DNA from 2 places in the Teredinibacter turnerae T7901 genome. Region 1 is predicted to be linked to the other one. Evidence: predicted binding sites of a transcription regulator. Region 1 holds the regulator's gene; the other holds the start of a gene.
What was found. Region 1 encodes FliA, which starts transcription of late flagellar genes. Its sites were predicted from a motif close to TAAAGTTATNNNNNNNNCGGCCGATANCC; they were not measured.
Positions count from the first base shown of each region.

Region 2: a site for FliA is predicted at 1,802-1,830, ahead of TERTU_RS05430 (chemotaxis protein CheV). Genes of this name have one in related genera too.

Region 1 is NC_012997.1:1,415,914-1,419,326, forward strand. It holds gene flhF (flagellar biosynthesis GTPase FlhF) at 1-740, shown strand, start outside; gene TERTU_RS06035 (MinD/ParA family protein) at 848-1,666, shown strand; gene TERTU_RS06040 (RNA polymerase sigma factor FliA) at 1,730-2,437, shown strand; gene cheY (chemotaxis response regulator CheY) at 2,574-2,960, shown strand; gene TERTU_RS06050 (protein phosphatase CheZ) at 2,979-3,413, shown strand, end outside.
Region 2 is NC_012997.1:1,275,080-1,278,492, forward strand. It holds gene TERTU_RS05415 (flagella synthesis protein FlgN) at 58-546, opposite strand; gene flgM (flagellar biosynthesis anti-sigma factor FlgM) at 705-1,019, opposite strand; gene flgA (flagellar basal body P-ring formation chaperone FlgA) at 1,128-1,775, opposite strand; gene TERTU_RS05430 (chemotaxis protein CheV) at 2,094-3,044, shown strand; gene TERTU_RS05435 (CheR family methyltransferase) at 3,086-3,413, shown strand, end outside.

The DNA of each region.
Region 1 (3,413 bases):
ATCGCCTGCTGGAAAGCGCAGGCCAGCAAAGCAGCATGAGTAAAACCTGGCGTCAGTGTATGGCGCATCTCTCAAGGCAATTGCCGATCGCGGGCCAGGATCTGGTCCAGCAGGGCGGTGTGTTTGCCTTTGTTGGCCAAACCGGGGTAGGTAAGACCACGACCATTGCCAAGCTCGCTGCCCGCTATGTGTTGGATCACGGCCCCGGCAAAGTTGCGTTAATCACCACAGATACCTACCGGGTGGGTGCCTACGATCAACTGCGTTCGCTGGGCCGCATTCTCAATGTGCCAGTGCGTGCGGTGGATGCGGAGCACAGCCTGCTGCGGGTATTGGCTTCTCTCAAGCAGTTTCCGTTGATTCTGATCGATACGGCTGGTTTTCGTCACGGCGATCCGCTGCTAAAGGAACAGTTACGCAAACTGGATAGCTGTCCGGCGGTGAAACGTGTGCTTGTACTGGCCTGCAACAGTCAGCGCCAGACCATGACCGCCAGTACCCACGCGTATGCCAGTCGTCAGGGAATTGACGCCTGCGTACTGACCAAACTGGATGAAGCGGCGAGCCTGGGCGAGGCCTTGAGCGTGTTGGTTGAGCGTCAGCTACCAGTGGCTTACACCACGAATGGCCAGGAGATACCGCGCGATATTGCCCGTGCGTCGGCACATCAACTGGTTGCCTCTGCGGTGGCGCTGTTGCGCGCAGAGGGCGAAGAGTACACGAGTCAGACCGGTGGCTAAGGCCGCCGGGCGTACTGGCTATCGTCATCTATACTTGTTGGAGCATAAATCCGATGAACCGGGTTATAAATCTAGCCCCTCACACATCCCGCCGGGAAAGAGAAATTATGAGTGCCAAGAATCCGATTAAAGTCATCGCTGTCACTGGCGGCAAGGGTGGCGTCGGTAAGACCAATCTGTCTGTTAACCTCAGTATCGGGTTGGCGGAGTTGCGTCGTCGCGTGGTGTTGATGGATGCCGACCTCGGGTTGGCGAATGTGGATGTTCTGTTGGGCTTGCAGGCACGCTATAACCTGGCTGATGTGCTCGATGGCAGCAAGTCACTGCGCGAGGTACTGCTCAACGGGCCAGGCGGAATTAAAGTGGTTCCCGCGTCCTCCGGGGTGCAGCAAATGACACACCTCTCGCCACAGGAGCACGCAGCGCTGGTGTATGCGTTTAACGATCTGAGTGATCAGCTGGATGTGTTGGTGGTCGATACCGCTGCAGGTATATCCGAAACCGTCATCAGCTTCGTGCGCGCGGCACAGGAAGTCATCGTCGTGGTGTGCGATGAACCTTCGTCGATTACCGATGCCTACGCATTGATCAAATTATTGAATGCCGAGCACGGCGTATTTCGCTTTCGTGTTATTGCCAACATGACACGTACTACGCAGGAAGGTATTAATCTTTTTAACAAGTTAAACGGCGTGTGCGAAAAATTTCTGGATGCATCGCTGCAATACCTGGGGCATGTACCCTTTGATGAAAACGTGAGAAAAGCTGTACAGAAACGCCAGCCTCTGCTTGAATTCGCCCCCCGCTGTAAAGCGGCTGCTGCGATGCGGGTGATTGCTCAAAAAATCGATCAGTGGCCAGTGCAAACAAGCGCGCGTGGTCACCTGGAATTTTTTCTAGAACGACTTGTGGCGGCCAATGGCTAGCCGCGGTTTCCAGCGATCAGTCCCCGGCGGCGATTTATGGCACTCTCCTCGGTAGGAAATCTCATGGTTTACGAACAGGCCCAGGAAGCTGCTGTTGCAATTCGGGTCGAGGATTATGTTCCCCTGGTTAAGCGGATTGCGCATCACATGATGGCGCGAATGCCGAGCCATGTGCTGGTGGATGATTTAATGCAGGCGGGCATGATTGGCCTGTTGGAGGCTGCCCAAAAATACGATGCCGGCAAAGGTGCGAGTTTTGAGACTTACGCCGGTATACGCATTCGCGGTGCGATAGTGGACGAAATGCGGCGTGGCGATTGGGCGCCGCGCAGCGTTCACCGAAATGCCAGACGCGTGTCCGAAGCCATCGGCAATGTGGAAGCGCGCTTGGGCAGGGACGCGCGGGATGGCGAGATCGCCGAAGAGTTGCAAATGTCGCTGGACGAATATCACGATATTCTCCGCGATAGCACCTCGACACGACTTTACAGCCTGGAAGAAACGTTCGAGGAAAACGAAAACCAATTTTCCCTTGGTACTGAAGGTTTGGATGAACCTGCCGAAAAGGTACAAATAGACGCCATGCGCAAAGCGCTGGCCGGGGCCATTGAGGGTCTGCCGGAAAGGGAGCAACTTGTGCTTTCGCTGTACTACGAACAGGAAATGAACTTAAAAGAAATAGGCTTGGTGCTGGGTGTATCCGAGTCGCGCATTAGCCAGATCCACAGTCAGGCGGCACTGCGCCTGAAATCGAAGCTGACCGGATGGTGATAAATCAAACAGCCATCATTTGGTCGCCAGAAAATTGTCGCTAAAACTGGCTGACTGGCAACGAGCGTCTAGAATTGTTTTTATGGTCTCTCTCTGAGATTTATTTACCCCAGCGCACGGGATATCGGAGGCTGCATTGGACAAAAATATGAAAATCCTGATCGTTGACGACTTTTCGACGATGAGGCGCATCATTAAAAATTTATTGCGGGATTTGGGTTTTACCAATACCCACGAGGCAGATGACGGCACGACCGCGCTGCCAATGTTGCGAAGTGGTGATTTTGATTTTCTGGTAACTGACTGGAACATGCCAGGCATGACCGGGATCGACTTGTTAAAAGAAGTGCGTGCTGATGCCAAACTCGCAGGCCTTCCGGTGTTGATGGTTACCGCAGAAGCGAAGCGAGATCAGATCATTGAAGCGGCCCAGGCGGGCGTCAATGGCTATGTTGTAAAACCCTTTACTGCGCAGGTGCTCAAAGAAAAAATCGATAAGATTTTTGAGCGGGTTGCGGGTTAAGCCTGAGCGGGTCGGCTGATGGATAAAACGATACAAGAGCACGACGAGCAGTTTTTGACCCAGTTGCAAGACAGCGCAACGCAACTGGTAGAACAACTGCAAGGTGACAATCTGGAGGAGGCATCTGCGTTAATTCACAGTTTGGTGGAAGCGCGGGACCGACACATATTTAAAAGCGTGGGGCAATTGACTCGCGCTTTGCACGAGGCAATCGTTAATTTCAATGTGGACGCAGATTTCGCATCGGAGCCTGTTGAGGTGAATAACTCAGAGATTCGCGATGCGACAAACCGTCTGCAATACGTCATTGAAATGACCCAGAAAGCGGCCGACAAAACCATGGATAAAGTGGAAGCTGCCGCGCCGATCGCCATGAATCTCGGCCAGGAGGCTCATCGTTTACGCGAAGAGTGGCACCGCCTGCGCCGCCGCGAGATGAGTAAAGAAGAATTC
Region 2 (3,413 bases), 140 kb from region 1:
GGTAGCGATACCCAGGCCTTTTTTATTCACCGCTGTATTGGCTTTGCTCAGCCGCTGTCAGGCTTCGCCGACAATATTTGACAGGCCGCCGCCGGTGGATTTACCGCTCGAGGAATACAAGTTAGGTGCCGCCGTCTGGCCGCGCATAATCTCCAGTAAACGGGCAAAGGTTTTCTGGTTCCTGGCAATAATTTTCCCATTCACCTCATTTTCCTGTTTGCATTTTTGCTGGAGTTCTTTGAGCTTCTGCCATGTCTGAAGCATCGCTGGGGCTGTTTCCTCGATCAATGCATCCCATATGCTTTTCGCATCATGGACTTGAAGGTTGTGGTTATCGACAAAAGTTTTTACCCAGCTTGCGCGGACCTTGGCGCTGCTTTCCAGATTGGAAAGCGCTTCCGATTTTTTTTCAATGATTGTGTCAAGTGCGGCCAAGTCTCGCTCTGCCAGAGCCTGACGCTCTTCCTGCAACAAATGGAGTAAGGTCTCGCAGGAGGCGATATCGCTGCTTAATTGGCTGTGGACTTGTTTGGCGTTAAGAAACATAGCTGGACTCGCTCGAAAATCATTCCGCAATCTGGCAACCTGACAAAAGTTTGTCGCTTGGCTGGCTGCCAGGGTTCATATGATGGGAAAGTGCATTTTTTATGCCTGAGTCAGGCGGAGGGGCAAACCGGGAAGAAGCAAGCGGCCAGTGCCGCTCACTAGCCAAGTAAATCGTCTTGTTCGAGCATTTTACCTGCGATGGCCTGTGCATCGACCTGGTATCGCCCTTCAGCCAGAGCAGCGCGTATTGCAGCGACTTTGTCCTGATCAACGTCCGGACTCTGCGAAAGTGCCGTTGAAAGCTTGGCAAGGGTTTGTCCCTGGGGGCTCAGCGAGACGCTATCTTGCGCAGCTGGCGCGGGACTGTACTCCGCTGCCGGCGCATTGCGTCCAGTCGGTGTCGCGCGGGCTTTGGCAGAACCGGAGGCCGCGCCAGATGCCGGATTCAAGTTGTTGCCAGTATCAATGACCATGTGCGTATCCACGTATTAGTTTGGCGGACGAACCGCCAATATGATGTGCTGTACCTGTAACATCGGCCACCACACCTGAAACTTTAGCAATAATTTGTGCGCAGCACATCACCAGTGTGCCACCCGCACAGTACCAGGCCCGGTAACCTGCGCATCAACTATTCTCTGCGACCGATTGTTGCGAACTTTTATCTGTTCGCCCACTCCGCCGTTGGTGAGGGCCGTGGCTTCGGTAACCACGCGCAGCGCGCTGGAGCGCGCTTCGAGCACCACTGTCTGGCCTTTTTTTACCACATCTGGCGCCTTGACCTGATTGAGCTTGATGATCTCGCCGGGGCGGAGCATTCGCCTGGCTTCCAGCCCCACGACCCGCGCAGGGTCACGAAGATAGCCGCCTGTAAGGTGGCTGGTGTTCATTCTTTGGGTCACCACATCGCCCGCGGTAATCTGTGCACCGCGGCCTATGGCGCCCGCCGCAATCACGACTTCCTCGAAGGTTTCGACCTGGACTGGCACATAGATTGTCCAGCGGGCCGTTCCTGTACAGCGTGTTTTAACGCTGATATTCGACGCGTTGGCTGTGGGTGTGTTCATGGTCATCGTCAGTTTGCCGTCACAGGGGCGCAATTGCAGGCGTGGATCGAGGTTACCTGCTTCAATTCTAAGGGTGTCGCCGACCACCAGGTGAGGGTAGAGCGGTGTTAATTCCGACTTGGCAAAGTTTTGGACCTCAGTGCGTAATTGGTTGATATCCATGAGATTTTGCTGCGCAAATGCGCGACTAATGAAAATCACTCCGATGCCGACAACGACTAGGAGGCACCGGTTTACAACGCGCAGGCCAGCCGATTTTACGGCCTTATTACTTTTCAAAAAAAAGCGTCGCATTGCTATTCTTGTCCTATGCTGTAAGTAATCTTGGCGCGGGTTCCAAGTCGAGTCTGCTCACGAAAATGACAAAAATTTGGCGTTTACCCGGGAAACAACGTTAATTTTTGCTTAGTGACAGAGTAATAGCAAAGCCTGTGCCGGACGCCGGGTGTCGTTAGACCAAATGATTTAAGAGGGCCACCTATGGCAGGGGTATTAGACAGCGTCAACCAGCGGACACAATTAGTAGGGCAAAACCGACTGGAGTTGTTGTTATTTAATCTGGGCGGAGCACAGAAATACGGTATAAACGTTTTTAAAGTGAAGGAAGTTTTACAGTGCCCGCCACTCAGTGAAATTCCCAAACGCAACCCGGTGATTCGCGGGGTTGCACACATCCGTGGGGGAACAATCCCCATTATGGATATGCGCCAGGCCACTGGTCACCGACCATTGGAAAACATCGAAGATTGCTTTGTTATTATTACTGAATATAATCGCTCGACTCAGGGTTTCCTGGTCCGCGGTGTGGAGCGTATTGTTAACATGAACTGGGGTGATATTCACCCACCACCCCGTGGCGCAGGCAAAGAAAATTACCTTACCGCCGTCACCGAGGTGGAAGGAAAATTAGTAGAAATTATCGACGTAGAAAAAATTCTGGCGGAAGTGTCTCCTCTTCCAGAAGATGTTAGTGCCGAAGTCATTGAGGACTCCAAGCGCGAAACTGTGGTGTGTAAACACGTGCTTATCGTGGATGACTCGACTATCGCCCGCAAGCAAATACAAAAGGTTATGCAGTCGCTGGGGTGTAAAACCACCCTTAGAAAAGACGGTAGCGAAGCCTTGCAGTTTCTCGAAGAAATGCTTTCTGAAGGTAAAGATCCGTACCATGAATTACTGCTGGTGATTTCAGATATTGAAATGCCTGAAATGGATGGCTACACCTTTACTGCCGAGTTGCGCGCTAACAGCCGACTAAAAAATCTTCATGTTATTCTGCATACATCCCTAAGTGGGGTGTTTAACGAAGCCATGGTGAAGAAGGTTGGAGCGGACGATTTCCTTGCTAAATTCCATCCCGATGAGTTGGCGAAACGGGTGAATCTCCGTATCGCTCAGCTTACTGGTGAAGGTGAAAAAGTTGAGCAATAAGGGCGCGGACCTGAGTGTTCGCGCTAGGCGTTCCGACTATCATGACAGCAAATTCAGACAGCCATCACTCTGGCCGGTTACAACTGGACTCACGGGAATTTAACGATTTTCGTGATTACCTCCAGAAAATTGCCGGTATCGACCTGGGGCATAATAAGCAATACCTGGTGTCGACCCGCATTCGCCGGATAATGATCGATTATCAATGCGAGACCCTCGGTGAACTCACCACCAAAATAAAAAGCCCTGTCAATAAAGAGTTGCGCCAAAAAGTGGTTGATGCAATGACCACTAACGAGACTTTTTGGTTTCGCGATCTGTACCCGTTTGAATATTTTCGCAATACGTTGTTGCCGGAACTTACACAAA